DNA from 2 places in the Solibacillus sp. FSL W7-1324 genome. Region 1 is predicted to be linked to the other one. Evidence: predicted binding sites of a transcription regulator. Region 1 holds the regulator's gene; the other holds the start of a gene.

The links. The regulator CtsR, encoded in region 1, represses protease genes until heat stress. The targets are predictions, from matches to a motif close to ATGGTCAATAAAGGTCAAACA.
Region 2: a site for CtsR is predicted at 3,237-3,257, ahead of clpP (ATP-dependent Clp endopeptidase proteolytic subunit ClpP). Genes of this name have one in related genera too.

Annotation. Positions count from the first base shown of each region.
Region 1 covers NZ_JBBOYH010000001.1:3,595,760-3,604,032, forward strand. The annotation lists gene MKY71_RS18005 (leucine-rich repeat protein) at 1-441, opposite strand, end outside; gene MKY71_RS18010 (ATP-dependent Clp protease ATP-binding subunit) at 575-3,019, opposite strand; gene MKY71_RS18015 (protein arginine kinase) at 3,016-4,113, opposite strand; gene MKY71_RS18020 (UvrB/UvrC motif-containing protein) at 4,110-4,652, opposite strand; gene MKY71_RS18025 (CtsR family transcriptional regulator) at 4,665-5,129, opposite strand; gene MKY71_RS18030 (DUF4870 domain-containing protein) at 5,332-5,637, opposite strand; gene MKY71_RS18035 (acyltransferase) at 5,758-5,970, opposite strand; gene MKY71_RS18040 (globin-coupled sensor protein) at 6,136-7,449, shown strand; gene MKY71_RS18045 (acyl-CoA thioesterase) at 7,507-7,995, opposite strand; gene MKY71_RS18050 (aldehyde dehydrogenase family protein) at 8,060-8,273, opposite strand, start outside.
Region 2 covers NZ_JBBOYH010000001.1:3,009,950-3,018,222, reverse strand. The annotation lists gene MKY71_RS15070 (gluconeogenesis factor YvcK family protein) at 1-877, shown strand, start outside; gene whiA (DNA-binding protein WhiA) at 928-1,869, shown strand; gene MKY71_RS15060 (HPr family phosphocarrier protein) at 2,019-2,276, shown strand; gene clpP (ATP-dependent Clp endopeptidase proteolytic subunit ClpP) at 2,558-3,148, opposite strand; tRNA gene MKY71_RS15050 (tRNA-Arg) at 3,336-3,407, shown strand; gene MKY71_RS15045 (basic amino acid ABC transporter substrate-binding protein) at 4,145-4,924, shown strand; gene MKY71_RS15040 (amino acid ABC transporter permease) at 4,955-5,656, shown strand; gene MKY71_RS15035 (amino acid ABC transporter ATP-binding protein) at 5,657-6,379, shown strand; gene MKY71_RS15030 (basic amino acid ABC transporter substrate-binding protein) at 6,582-7,376, shown strand; gene MKY71_RS15025 (Parvovirus coat protein VP1-like protein) at 7,435-7,695, opposite strand; gene MKY71_RS15020 (Zn-dependent hydrolase) at 7,785-8,273, opposite strand, start outside.

The DNA.
Region 1 (8,273 bases):
TTCAACCGATTTGGGAATAGTCAATGTTGTATTTGCTAATTGTTCATTTTCACTAAATGCATGATGTCCGATTTCCTTTAACCCTTCAGGTAAAATCACGTGTTGTAAATCTTGCCAGTAAAATGCACGCTGACCAATTCGCTTTAAACTTTTCGGTAACGTGACCTGCTTTATATAAGTTGGTTTTATGTCTGTATCTGCATAATCTGTACGCTGAATATAAAATGCCTCATCCGCAATTTCTGTTACAGGCAGCCCTTCGATTGTCTCCGGGATATTCAATATTTCAGGACAGTCGCTTTTACAGCCTAAAATATGTATTTCCTTACCTGCAACAATTTCATACCTCAGCTGATCTGTAGTACTACCCTTAATGCTTGTTGGTGCAACGAAAATGGTCATCAACGCAACCGCTAAGAATACCCCTATTAATTTCTTCATTTCAGTCACCCTTCCTTATTTGGAGAAATTTAAATTCCTGTACTGACGGATTATTTTAAAAAAAGTTTCATTTCCCCAACAATTTTTTCAAAAAAAGACGAAGCAGGAAATATCCAGCTTCGTCTGTTTAACATTAATTTGTTGCTACTTTTTCTTGTGTACGTACAACAAACTCGTCATCTGCATAATCAAGCACGACTGTTTGCGTCTTATCCAATGTACCTTTTAACAGCTCTTCGGATAAGCGGTCTTCCACATGTTTTTGTAATGCACGACGTAATGGACGCGCACCATACTGTGGATCATAGCCTTCTTCAGAAATTTTCTCAAGCGCTGCATCTGTAAGCTGCAGTTCGATATCCTGCTCTTTCAGGCGATTCGTTAAAGAGTTCGCCATTAAGGATACGATTTCTTTTAAGTGATCCTTTTCTAATGAATGGAACACAATCATTTCATCAATACGGTTTAAGAACTCTGGGCGGAACGCTTTTTTCAGTTCTTCCAGCATTGTGCTCTTCATGTCTTTATCTTTCGATGCATTTACACCAGCACCGAATCCAACGTGTTTGCGGTATTTCAGGGCATCTGCCCCAACATTCGATGTCATAATGACAACTGTATTGCGGAAATCGACAACACGACCTTTAGAGTCCGTTAAGCGTCCGTCTTCCAACACTTGCAGTAAAATGTTGAACACATCCGGATGTGCTTTTTCGATTTCATCCAACAGTACAACCGAATATGGTTTGCGGCGGACTTTTTCTGTTAATTGGCCACCATCGTCAAATCCTACATAACCTGGAGGTGAACCGACTAAACGTGAAGTCGAATGTTTCTCCATGTACTCGGACATATCTACACGGATCATCGCATCTTCATCACCGAACATTACTTCAGCAAGTGCTCGTGCCAATTCTGTTTTACCCACACCTGTAGGTCCAAGGAAAATAAATGAACCGATTGGACGTTTCGGGTCTTTTAAGCCTGCACGGGCACGGCGGATTGCACGGGAAATCGCTTCTACTGCTTCGCCTTGACCAACTACGCGTTTGTGTAATTCTTCTTCAAGGTTTAATAACTTCGCAGATTCTGCCTGAGCGATTTTTGAAACTGGAATTCCCGTCCACATCGCTACAACTTGCGCGATGTCATCTACATAAACTGTAGACTCTTCTTTGCCCTGCTTTTCTTTCCATTCTTTTTTCAGCTGTTCAAGCTCTTGTTTCAGCTTCTGCTCTGTATCACGCAATGCAGCAGCTTTTTCAAACTCCTGACCTGAAACGGCAGCATTCTTTTCAGATCGAATGCCTTCCAATTTATCTTCCAGCTCTTTTAGATTAGGTGGAACAGTGTAAGAGCGTAAGCGCACTTTTGAACCAGCCTCATCAATTAAATCAATTGCCTTATCCGGTAAGAAACGATCCGAAATGTAGCGATCCGATAATTTCGCAGCCGCTTCTACCGCTTCATCCGAAATTTTCACACGGTGATGTGCTTCATAGCGGTCACGTAAACCGTTAATAATCTGGATTGTTTCTTCAACAGTTGGCTCATCAACTTGGATTGGTTGGAAACGACGCTCTAATGCCGCGTCTTTTTCGATATACTTGCGGTACTCATCCAATGTTGTTGCACCGATACATTGCAGTTCGCCACGTGCCAATGATGGTTTTAAAATATTCGACGCATCAATTGCACCTTCCGCGCCACCTGCACCGATCAATGTATGAAGCTCATCGATGAATAGAATAATATTACCCGCCTGGCGAATTTCATCCATCACTTTTTTCAGACGGTCTTCAAATTCCCCACGATATTTCGTACCAGCTACAACTGTACCCATATCAAGCGTCATTACACGTTTATCGCGCAGTGTTTCCGGTACTTCATTATTGATGATTTGTTGTGCCAAGCCTTCTGCAATAGCCGTTTTACCTACACCTGGTTCCCCGATCAGTACCGGGTTGTTTTTTGTACGGCGTGACAGTACTTCAACAACACGTGTAATTTCTTTTGAGCGGCCGATAACCGGGTCAAGTGAACCTTCACGTGCTACTGCTGTTAAATCGCGGGCTAAACTATCAAGCGTTGGTGTATTTACTGTTTGTGTCATGCTTGAATTACCGCTATTGTTTGAGTCGTTATTGCCTAATAACAGTAACACTTGTTGGCGTGCTTTATTGATGCTTACACCAGTATTGGCCAATACGCGGGCAGCAACCCCTTCACCTTCACGAATTAAAGCTAATAAAATATGCTCTGTTCCAACATATGCATGCCCTAATTTACGCGATTCATCCAATGAAAGTTCGATTACCTTTTTAGCACGTGGTGTGTAATGTACGATAGGTCCTACATCTTCAGTTCCTTTTCCAACGAGTTCTTCAATGCCATTTTCAATCATTTGTGGGCTAATATTAATTGCTTCCAATGCTTTAGCGGCAATTCCGCCACCTTCACGAATTAAGCCAAGTAAAATATGTTCAGTTCCGATTTCTTTATGCTTAAGACGAATGGCCTCTTCTTGAGCAAGTTGTAATACCTTTTGAGCACGTTGTGTGAATCGATTAAACATCATAGAAAATCCTCTCCTTTTTCCCCATTGTTTGTAGCTTCATCTTGCTCGTTTAACTTTTCTTGCAACAGCTTCGCACGATACATGTCGCGCTCTGCCGGTTGTAACGTAGTACCAATATATTGCTGAATGAGTCCAGGTTGCATAATAAGCATGCACTCATTTAGTTTACGCTGGGAAATTGTTTCTAATAATCCTAAACTTACCCCAAGACGCACATTTGATAAACAGCTTGCGGCTTCTTCACTCGTTAAAATTTTTGCATACTTCAAAGTACCGAGTGAGCGGCTTAGGCGGTCTTCCAACACGGAAGGGGCACGCATCAGCAAATTTTTGCGGGCAAGTTCTTCTTTTTTGATTACTTGCTCGACAACATCCTGAAGCTCCTGCAAAATCATTTCTTCTGATTTACCTAAAGTAATCTGGTTTGATATTTGATAAATATTTCCTAAATTTTCACTGCCTTCTCCATATATACCCCGCACTACCATTCCTAATCTTGTCATCATCTGAATTAACGGATTCATCTGCTTCATCATTGTGAGTGCCGGTAAATGGAGCATGACAGAAGCTCGAAGTCCTGTTCCGACATTTGTTGGGCAACTTGTCAAATAACCATAGCGGTCTTCATATGCATACGTAATTGACTTACTTAAGAAGCGGTCAATATTACGAGCCTTATCAAATGCTTCTTTTAAGTTCATGCCTTGCATAAGACTCTGGATGCGAATATGATCCTCTTCATTTACTAATATGCTAATGGATTCATCTTTTGTTAAAAAAAATGATCCAATTTTTTTTCTTCGTGCCAAATTCGGGCTGATTAAATGTTTTTCCACTAATATTTGGCGCTGTAAAACCGGCATATCTTTTATTTGGAAATAGGAAAACTGATATGGATTGTTATCCGAAGATAATAATGACTGCATCATTTTTTCTTCAATCAGTTGTGCTTCCTGTTCTGTAAAACTAATCGGAAATCGAGTATTGGCAATATTACGAGCAAGCCGAATGCGCGTGCTAATGACGATATCTGAATCGCTTTCGTGCTGCATCCAGCTGGGACTGGCATTCGTTAAAAAATGCTCGATGTTCATGCGTTCCCCTCACCTTCCTGTTTTATTTTACTTTCCAATTCCCTTACCTCATCACGTATGGAAGCTGCATCTTCAAAACGCTCTTCCGCAATAGCTTGCTGCAGTGATGATCGGAGCTCTTGGATTTGTTGTTCTACTTTTTCTTTTGAAGGCCCTTCTTCCACATACCCTACATGCTGAGTACCTGCCTGAAGTCGTTCAAGTAGCTGTGGTAATTGCTCGCTAAATGTTTCGTAACATTGGCCGCATCCAAATTTACCTTGCTTTAAAAACTGCCGGTACGTAAACCCGCAGGAAGGGCAGGATTTTGGGCTGTTTGTATTCGTTGTCGTACTTTCTTTTTTTGCATTCACAGGTACAAAATTGAACCAATTTGAAATAAGCTGCTGAAGAGATGCTGGCTCTTCATTTACATCAAATTGAAATGGATGAAATTGAGTAGCACATACTTCACAGTAGTGACGTTCTACTTTTTGCCCATTGTGAACTTGAGTAACGGTAACATTGGCATGACGCTGTTTACAATGCTCACATATCATAATAATCCACCTCTACTTTTCAAAAGAAATCGTTTGTAGCATCGCATGCATAATACGTGCTCTTAGCTGATCACGCAGCGGTAAAGCTACCTGTAATGTGACCCGATCTAAAGCGGCTTTCATGATGCTTCCTTCTCGCTCTGTAATAATATCCTCTTCCAATAACCGGAAAATAATACGTTCAGCATTAGTCTGAGCAATGGCGTTACCTATTTGTGTTTCCATTTCGTCCAGTAAATTTTTCTTAGAGTGGATTGTTACACGCAAAATCCGAATATAACCGCCACCACCCCGCTTACTCTCTACATAGTAGCCATGCTCGGTCGTGAAACGTGTATTGATAACGTAATTGATTTGAGAAGGAGCGCAGGCAAATTGCTTAGCTAATTCGTTACGCTTTATTTCAATAAGTCCCTGTCCCTCTAATTCAATAACTTCCTTCAAATACCCTTCAATTATGTCAGATATATTCCTCATGCTGTCTCTCACCTCTCATCAACTGACTTTGACTATCTTTGACTTAAATATACAACATTTATTTTTTGTAATGCAACTAATCACTCTTGTTTTAGGTTTCCCTATTTTTACATTAATAAATCCCTATTTATGTAAAAAAAGCGATAAGGTGTTTTTAAACAAACCTTACCGCTTTTATGAACTTTGCCAGAATGAGGATAAATTATACCCAGCGTCCGACAATTGGATAATTCCAGTGCTGATCAGATAATGCTTTTACAATACCGATAATCGGTGCAATCCAGAAGATGACCAAAAATACTAACAGGAATGGTAAACCAATTAAAACTACAGAAAGAACTCCTGCAATCGCTATTAAAATTCCGAATACAATCTGGAAAAGCAATGCCTGGATTGCTGTACGTTTTACTTCATCTTCAGAACTTATTAAGAAAAACAGAATCGGTACTAGGAATGGTGCAAAGAATGCACTGGCATGTATGATGATTTTCGACCATTTAGATTCCATTTGATATCAACCTCACTTTAGTTTATTAGCTTATTTACGGATAATATTCATAAAAGTTTCATAGAGAGGACAAAAATCCCGAATTTTATTTCGAGATTTTTAAATAACGTCGATATTTAATCAGTATGGGCCTCTATCCTTCGGGTTGTCGCCTTCCTGAGGAAATAAAAAGTAGGAAATAACCGCGGTTAGGATTGTTGCTCCGATAACTATTAATATGCGGTCACGACTGCCTACTTCTGCGTAATTATTAACGAGCATAATATACGATGCAATCGCCACCCCTAGGGACAAAGGTAAAACAAATTTCAAACGCCCTTTATGAAACTTCATCTTTACAACGCCTTTCACTATTTACTGCATCTATTTTAATAGTTATTATCTTACCTTAAATACAAATTACTGTAAATTTTAATTCTTTATAGAAATATTACTGATACTAACCGATATAAACAGTAAAATAGTATTATTTAATAAATACACGAAACGAGGAAGAACATGGGTATTCTGTTTTCAAGAGCAACAAAAGTTTCAAACAAGCCATTTTTTGATATAGCTGAGTACAGTCAGCAAGTAAATTTGGATGTTTCAAACTATCCTAACTTACATAAACAGCTTCAATTACTAAAATTAACGAAAGAGGATTTAGCCGTGATTAAACAGCTGGAGCCTTTTGCACAACAGGTAGTTCCGGTTATGGTGGAAAAGTTTTACGGTGCAATCAGCTTAAGTCCTGAACTCGTAGATATTATAGGAAGCTCAGCTCGAATGGAGCGACTTAAAGGTACTTTAACAAAGCATTTAGAAGCGATGTTCAACTGTAATATCGATTCTAAATACATAGAGGAACGACAAACGATTGCGCATGTCCATGTCAAAATCGGATTGCAATCAAAGTGGTATATTGCATCATTCCAATCGCTAATGACAACGTTTATCGACTTTATCAGTAAAATTGAAATGTCGAATGGAGAAATGGCTAAAGCTATAGATGCCTTTTCAAAGCTGATCAACCTCGAGCAGCAGCTTGTAATTGAAGCCTATGAAAAAGAAGAACAGCGCATTCGTACTGAAAGTTTGGAAATGAAATCCCGAATTGTTGAGCGAATTCAACAAACAGCACAAGAATTAACGCATATTAGTGATCAGACAAATGCCTCGTTACAGGAAATCGCGAGTCAATCTGAAGAAATTGCTTCGAATACAACTCAAGGCTTAAATTTAGTTGCGGAAACGGAAAATAAATCAACGACAGGTACTACCTATTTAATTAACCAAACAGCTATTATGACAAACATTTTAGATCGTGTGGATACACTTGAATCATCAATGGTTAAACTGCGTCAATCATCTAAAAAAATTGCCGAGATTGTTGGATTAGTAACGGGAATTGCCGATCAGACAAACTTGCTTGCATTAAATGCATCTATTGAAGCAGCACGTGCAGGTGAACACGGAAAAGGATTTGCCGTAGTAGCTGATGAAGTTCGAAAGCTTGCTGAGGAAACTAAAAATGCGGTACAGAACGTTTCCCATTTAATTAAAGAAACGGAACTGAGTATTTCACAAATGTCCGATTCTGTATCAAGTGTTGATGAACAAGTAAAAATGAGCGTGGATACACAAAAAAACTTGGCGGATTCCTTTACATCCATTACAGAAGCCGTACATGGCATTAAAACGCAATATGAAAATACAAATGAAGACATTCATGCCATTTCGTCTGTTATTACCGGTTTAACACATACGACAAACAATGTATTAACTTCATCGGATTCATTGCTCCATATTGTTCAGGAGCTGCATGATTAATTTTATTTAAATACTAAAGGGATACCAAATGTTAATTTGCATTTGGTATCCCTTTTATTATGCACGGCGTTTTTTTGATAATGCTCGCTTTTGTTTTCGATGTTCCTGACGAATCGGACCTGTTTCAAATAAATGGCGTTCGAAATCTGTCTCCGGTTCAACACCCGGTACTTCTTTCGGCTTGCCGTTTTCGTCAATCGCAACCATCGTTACGAAGGATTCCGTCGTTAATTTCTTTGCACCTGTTTTAATATTTCTTGATACAACCCGTACATACACTTCCATTGAAGTACGGCCTGTCCCGGAAACAACAGCTTCCAACTCAATCATATCACCTGCATAGGCAGAGGATACGAAATCGACTGAGTCAAAAGAAGCAGTAACGACTTCGCCTTGGCAATGTTTCATCGCTGCAATCGCTGCAATTTCATCAATATATGCTAACACTTTTCCTCCGAATATCGACTGATGATGATTTGTATCAGGAGGTAGTACTAATCGTGTCTGGATAGATTTTGAAAAGCTCATCGGCAGAGTATTTTTCATAACCTTCCTCCTTTCTGAACTACACTCCATGTTACTATTCAGAAGATGGAAGTGCTAGTCCAAACTATTCATAATTCAACTTCATTGTAATAAATTTTAAATCGGTCATTTCTTCCACAGCATACTTAATGCCTTCTTTACCGTAACCGCTCATTTTGACGCCTCCATACGGCATATTATCTGTACGGAATGTCGGAATATCATTAATGATGACTGCACCTGCTTCAATCTCTTCGGCAGCTTTCATCGCATCGGTTAACACATTTGTGTAGATCCCT
Region 2 (8,273 bases), 590 kb from region 1:
CGTTACGGTTGCTGATGACGGTGGCTCTTCTGGCCGTTTGCGGGATGACTATGATATCCCGCCGCCAGGAGATGTGCGAAATGTAATTGCCGCACTTTCTGACGTAGAGCCGTTAGTCGAGCAAATGTTTCAATACCGCTTTTCCCAATCAAACGATTTAGGCGGTCATTCGCTCGGGAACTTAATGTTGACGGCTTTGACGGAAATTACAGGTGATTTTAACCATGCGATTGCTGAAATGAGCAAAGTACTGAACGTGCACGGAAAGGTCATTCCAGCAGCGAATAAAAAGGTTACGTTACATGCCGAATTGGCGGATGGGTCAGATGTGATAGGCGAGTCGAAAATTCCTTCAGGCCAGGCACCGATTAAACGGGTATACTTGGAGCCGAGTAATCTCAAACCTTTACCTGCTGCAGTTCATGCGATTGAACGGGCAGATTTTATTTTGATTGGACCTGGCAGCCTTTATACGAGCATCATTCCGAATCTATTAGTGAAAGGAATCGGGCAGGCAGTTGTTCGTGCAAAGGGTGAAAAGATTTACATTGCGAATTTAATGACACAGCAAGGTGAAACGAGAAACTTTACTGCGTCAAAACATATTGAAGCAATCCATGAACATGTTGGCGAAGCGTTTATCCAATCGGTACTAATCAATGAAAAGGAGCTGCCTCCTTCGATTTACGAAAATTACCGTGAAGAAAATGCCGAACCTGTAAAGTTTGATATAGAAAGATTGCAAGAAATGGGCATCACTATTATTCCAAAAGAGATCGCCCTTATTGAAAATGGAACAGTACGTCATGATGCGGTAAATCTAGCGGAATGGCTTTGTGAATATACATTACAGAAAAAACAAACAACGCAAGAATAGTAGTATGAAAGAAACACTACATAGGTTGCTGGGAAAGGGGGAGCGAATCCATGTCATTTGCATCTGAAACAAAGAAAGAACTGACGCAGGTAGAAGCGGGTGATAGCAGTTTAAAGGCAGAAGTATCTGCCCTGATACGGATGAACGGTTCGTTAAGTTTTGCGAATCGCCAAATAAGCTTGGACGTACAAACAGAAAATGCGGCAATCGCACGTCGGCTTTATACAATTGTAAAGAAGCTTTATCCATATAATGTCGAGTTGCTTGTGCGGAAAAAGATGCGTCTTAAAAAGAATAATGTGTATATATGCCGTGTTCGGGAAGGCGCACGTGAAATTCTTGCGGATTTAGAAATTGTCTCAAATTCATTTGAGTTTAATCATACGATCGCGAAATCTATCATACCGAAAGAGAATGAACGCCGTGCTTATTTACGTGGTGCCTTTTTGGCAGGAGGCTCGGTGAACAATCCGGAAACCTCTTCCTACCATTTGGAGATTTATTCTTTATATAAGGAGCACGGGGAAGCGTTGGCTGAGCTGATGAACCGGTACGACTTAAATGCGAAGACAATCGAACGTAAAAAAGGTTTTGTCACGTATTTAAAAGAAGCCGAAAAAATTTCGGATTTTATGAATTTAGTCGGTGCTGTACAGGCAATGCTAAAGTTTGAGGATGTGCGGATCATTAGAGATATGCGTAACAGTGTAAACCGTATCGTAAACTGTGAAACAGCCAACTTAAACAAAACAATAGGCGCGGCGTTGAGGCAAGTGGAAAATATCCGCTATATTGATAATGCGGTAGGTCTTGATCAGCTGCCGGAAAAACTGCGTGAAATTGCACGCCTTCGTGTGGAATATCAGGACGTGACGTTAAAAGAGCTCGGTGAAATGGTTTCAACTGGCGTTGTCAGTAAATCAGGCGTCAATCATCGTCTGCGCAAAATCGATGAAATCGCGGATGCGCTCCGTCGTGGAGAAAGTATTTAAACTCACAAAAACGGAGCAAGTACATCAAAGCGTAAAAGAAAAAATTGGTAACGATTTCATAAAAGATGTTTCCAATTGTTGTTCTTTTCGGACAATTTCGTTAAGATAAACTTAAAGCGATGAACGGTTGTGAAAGGGAGAATTTCAACATGATTGAAAAACAAGTAGAAGTAAAGTTAAAATCGGGCTTACAAGCAAGACAGGCCGCTTTGTTCGTTCAAGAGGCGAATCGTTATAAAGCAGACGTCTTTTTACAAAAGGATACGAAAAAAGTAAATGCAAAGTCGATCATGGGCATTATGAGCCTGGCTGTTGCTAAAGGCACAGTTGTTACATTATGGGCAGACGGCCATGACGAAGAAAAAGCAATCGACGCACTACAACTTCTAATTGAAAAAGCGGATTAAAGCAAAAGGATAAAGCGCCCGTTCAACTCTTCTAACCATTGGAGGGCCCGATGCAAAAGTAAACGTTCCACCACTTTTGCATGAGGGACCGAAATGGTGCAAGGAGTTGGCGTTTTACTCTGGACGTGGACAATCCTATTTATTAAAGCAATAAATAAAATGCGATAATGAATTTTATTTGCAAGACAAAAGCACAGCTGTTCAGTACATGAACGGCTGTGCTTATTTTTTTGAACACAAAAAAGCATACAAGACGAATCTTGTATGCTTGAATGAATCGATTATTTTAATTGGTTACGCTCATAAATTTTATCGATTAGACCGTACTCTAATGCTTGCTCTGCAGACATGAAGTTGTCACGATCTGTGTCGCGTGCTAACGTTTCGTAATCTTGGCCACTGTTTTCAGCCATGATGCGGTTTAATTTTTCACGTAAGTGTAAAATACGTTTCGCAGCGATTTCGATTTCTGTTGCTTGACCTTGTGCTCCGCCAAGTGGTTGGTGAATCATTACTTCAGCGTTTGGTAATGCAACACGCTTGCCTTTTGCACCAGCAGAAAGCAGGAATGCACCCATTGAAGCAGCCATACCGATACAGATTGTTGAAACATCAGGTTTGATGAAGTTCATCGTATCGTAGATCGCCATACCAGAAGTGATCGAGCCACCTGGTGAGTTGATGTACAGGTAGATATCTTTATCTGGATCTTCAGCTTCTAAAAATAATAGCTGTGCTACGATAGAGTTTGCAACATTATCGTCAATCCCACTACCTAATAAAATGATGCGGTCTTTAAGTAAACGTGAATAGATGTCATATGCACGTTCGCCGCGGTTTGTTTGTTCAATAACTGTAGGAATTAAGTTCATTGAAAAATCCTCCCTTTGTTAAAGCTTATATTCGATTACTATTGCTGAAATTGACAAATATTTCAGCTGTAAACCTATCATACACGTATTAGTCAGTTATGGTCAAATATAAACTCTGATTTTTACAGTTGAAAATAAGGGGTTCCATCTGTATAATGAAAAAAGTTGCTCATATACTTATTTATATGTCCTCGTGGTGTAATGGATAACACTTCAGATTCCGGTTCTGAGGCTGGGGGTTCGATTCCCTCCGAGGGCGCTTTCTTTTTTAAAGATTATTGATCAGCATGAAGTAAAAATAATCTTTCTCTTCCATTTTTCTACAGTTTATTTTTGACGCTACACTATAAGTTTCCGAAACCGAACTAATTTAAACGCTCTTCACTTAAAAAAACAAAATTTCTTTATAAAAAAATACATTTCCTACTTGAATTATATGTAGAAAATTAGTACATTATTAAATGTTGTGTTTTTACAAAACTAGTTAGATAGACCATACTATCATGTCCTTTAGGGGGCACCATTTTACTGTTTTAATATACGTTTCAATATCAATTGTAAAAAAACATCTGAGGTTTTTTTGCAATAGAGAATGAAGTTTTAGTAGGATAGAAGGAATCACTGTACCGGTTCTTTTTATCCTTCATTCGTTCTCTAACTAAATAATAATTTCAAGACTGTATGAGAGGAGCTCCTCTTGTGCGGTCTTTTTTTGTTTTAGTAAAAATTCTTTATAGAATTAACATATATTATAAAAAACAGGGAATATATGTAATGGAAAGTGAGGCATTTTAGAAGGGGGATACAATAATGGAATAGTAAATGAGTGAATAAATATTAAATTATATGCAAATAAACCGTCAATTTTGTTATATTAATTCATCATACTGCAATAATAATCAATTTTTTAAAAATTAAATGTTGTATATTAATTGTGGAATTAATATAATTGAACATGTTATTAAAAAAACTATTACATCCAGGAGGATATTCATAATGAGTACTAGAAAACTATTTAAATGGGCAGCACCTTTAGCAGCAGCTTCGATGATTTTAACAGCGTGTGGAGCAGACGAATCTTCATCAACAGGTGATAAAGAATATAAGAAAATTGTTGCAGGTACGGAAGCTACATATGCACCATTCGAATACTTAGATGATAAAGGCAATGTTGTTGGATTAGATTCAGAGATTTTAGCAGCGATCGGCGAAGAGATGGGCATCGAGACAAAAGTGAAAAATGTAGGCTGGGACTCAATGATGAGCCAAGTAACAAATGGTGAAGTGGATATGGGTGCAGCAGCGATTACAATTACAGATGAGCGTAAACAAACTTATGACTTTACAGATCCTTATTATGAAGCGACGTTATTGATCGTGACAAAAGAAGGTTCGACAGTGGCATCGTTAGAAGATATTAAAGACAAAAAAATCGCGGTGCAAATCAATACGACAGGTCATATCGCAGCTCAGGAACTTCAAGGTGTTGCAAGCTCGAAGATTTTAGCTTATGAAAACTTCTCTGTTGCTTTAACAGAAGTACTGACAGGTGCAGCAGATGCCGCAATCGGTGATAATGCAGTAATTTTAGATTACCTTGAAAACAATCCTGATTCAGGCTTAAAAGCAGTGGAAGATAATTCATTCGAAAAAGATTACTTCGGCTTTATGGTGAAAAAGGGCAACAAAGAGCTATTGGACATTTTAAATGAAGGTCTTCAAAAAATTAAAGACAATGGCAAGCTAGCTGAAATTACAGGTACAGAAATCGAATAAGCTACATTTTAATTTATTGGAGGGTTTCAGATGGATTTTTTTGATTTTTTCCGTTGGGATATAATCTGGAACTACCGTGAACTATATGCAAAAGGACTTTGGGCGACTATTGTTTTAACAGCATGTGGTTATATTGGTGGGATCATATTCGGTCTAGTTTTAGGATTAGGCCAAGTTTCAACAAAAAAGTGGATTTACTGGCCGGCTAAAATCTATGTCGACGTATTCCGTGGTACGCCAATGCTCGTACAATTATTATTAATTCACTTAGCGGTTATTCCGACTATTTTCGGAACATCACAAGGTTGGTGGGTATCGGGTATTGTCGGACTGATTTTAAACAGTGCTGCATATAATGCAGAAATTTTCCGTGCAGGGATCCAGTCGATCGACAAAGGGCAAATGGAAGCTGCAAGGTCTTTAGGATTAACGCAAAGCCAGGCGATGCGCAAAGTTATTTTACCGCAGGCGTTCCGTCGAATGATTCCGCCTTTAGGAAATGAATTTATCGCACTGTTAAAAGATTCTTCACTTGTAACGGTAATCGCCGGAGCCGAAATTTTATACGTAAGTAAAGTAGTAGCCGGAACGTATCAGCGTTTCTGGGAGCCGTATTTATTCGCGGCGTTCCTATACCTTGTATTGACGTATGCTGTAACGAAGCTCATTGCATTTATCGAAAGACGAGTGGATATCAATTACAACCCACGTAAGAAAAAGGAGCGCGCGTAAATGATTAAAGTAGAAAACTTACACAAGCATTTTGGCAAGCTCGAAGTGTTAAAAGGGATCGATTATGAAGTACATGAAAAAGAGGTAGTTTGTGTCATCGGGCCATCTGGTTCCGGGAAATCAACGTTTCTTCGCTGCATGAATTTGCTGGAAGAAGTAACGGATGGGGCAATCTATATAGAAGGTACTAAAATAAATGATCCGAAAACAAATATTAACGAGATCCGTACAGAAGTAGGAATGGTGTTCCAGCAGTTCAACCTATTCCCGCATATGTCGGTCATCGATAATATTACGATGGCGCCAATGCAAATTCGCCAGCTGAACAAGGCGGATGCCGAAAAACTGGCACTGGAGCTATTGGACAAGGTCGGTTTGCGTGAAAAGGCATATAACTATCCGCAGCAGTTATCAGGCGGTCAGCAGCAGCGTGTAGCGATTGCCCGTGCGCTGGCGATGAAGCCGAAAGTGATGCTGTTTGACGAGCCAACGTCAGCCCTTGACCCGGAAATGGTGAAAGAGGTTCTGGAAGTAATGAAGAATCTTGCAAAAGAAGGGATGACAATGGTTGTCGTAACGCATGAAATGGGCTTCGCACGTGAAGTCGGTGACCGTGTACTGTTCATGGATGGCGGCTATATCGTAGAGCAAGGGCATCCGGATGAAGTATTCGGCAACCCGCAAAACGAACGTACAAAAGCCTTTTTAGGAAAAGTTCTATAAAAGCAGTGGGGACTATCTTCTATTATGATGAATAGTAGAGGGTAGTTTTTTTATTTAGTAGAGAGCACAGATGGTTGGAATGCTGGGGAGGCGACTCCTTGGTGGATTTTTATAACGTAAACTATCAGAAGATTTAGAATTCCGTATTGTGTGGCTCTACTAAAAAATGTATAATCTTAACAAAAATAGAGGGGGTTTTATAATGTTCAAGACGAAGAAATTTTTAATAACAATGCTGCTAATGACATTAACGATCATTTTAGCCGCATGCGGAACATCAGACGATGAAACATCAGGAAGTGCAACAGCCGGAGAAGGTGGCGGTAAAAAGCTGCTAGTCGGAACAGAAGCAACATTTGCCCCATTTGAATCAATGAATGACAAAGGTGAGATTGTCGGAATCGATGTGGATATTATGAACGCAATCGGTGAAGAAATCGGTTCGGAAGTCGAGTTCCGAAATGTCGGTTGGGAGCCGGTATTCCAACAAATTACGAACGGTGAACTGGACTTAGGTGCTTCAGGCATCACAATTACAGAAGAGCGTAAAGAAACGTATGACTTCACAGATCCATATTATGAAGCGTCATTGATGATCGTTGTAAAAGAAGATTCACCAATCGAAACATTGGATGAGTTAAAAGATCAAAAAATCTCGGTTCAAATTAATACAACCGGCCATATTGCCGCACAAAATCTGCAAGGAAAATCAAGCTCAAAAATTTTAGCTTATGAAAACCAGCCAGTGGCATTCCAGGAAGTAATCAATGGTGCAACAGCAGCAGCGATCGGCGATAATGCCGTTGTAATCGAATACTTAAAGAACAATCCGAATTCAGGACTAAAAGCGATCGAATCGGATCAGTTCGAAAAAGAATATTATGGCTTCATGGTGAAAAAAGGGAACAAAGAATTATTAGACCGCTTAAATGAAGGCTTAGCAAAAATTAAAGAAAACGGTAAGTTAGAGGAAATTACAGGTCAGAAGATTGATTAATTAATTGAAAACACAGGCATGAAACCTTTTGAAAAGGAATTCATGCCTGTGTTTTAGTTTATATTAGAAAGTTCTTTAACCGAATTGCTCTAGAAAATAAATTTGCGTCCCTCCCCATTTTCGTTGAGGGGTTTTTGTATTGATTTAAACATTGCTGGAAAATTGCGTCACAATATCGTTTATCATATCCACTTGCATAGCAAGCATCATGGTTCAGACAGCAATTATCTACTTCATTCATTGGTGCACCAGGTCCAGTGCATCCCGGACCGCAGTAGCGGTAACCAGGAAAGCAGAACCCCATTGCAGGACGTCTCATCATCCCACCTCCTTCTAGTAGGTTCCATATATAGTATGTTCACCTAATAAGAAGAGGAGGGCAATCCTATTAATTTCATCATAAAACCATTACTTTACACTAGCAGACTTTACGGGTGACACCGAAGATTCAGCTACTTTCAATACCGCATTCAGAAGGACATCCGCACCTTTTGAACATTCTTCGTAGGAAGTATATTCATCTTCGCGGTGACTGTAGCCTTTCGCACTTGGAACGAAAATCATCGTAGAAGGAATGTACCCGGCGATAAATTGAGCATCGTGGCCGGCACCGCTGAACATATGATGGCGTGAATACCCGAGTTCATCTGTGCTTGCTGCTACAGCATGGACAACTTCCGGTGCGAAATACACCGTATCCCGGCTCCATAGTTTTTCGTAGCTCAGCTCGCAGTTTTCGATTTCTTTTGGCAGGTCAAAAATAATTTGCTCCACTTGCTGAATGACTGCCGGGTCCTGATGGCGGGATTCCAACGAGAAGGTTACGTTGCTCGGGATGACTGTATGAATGTTTGGGTAGGCATTGATGCGTCCGATTGTATAAACAAGATCTTCAGG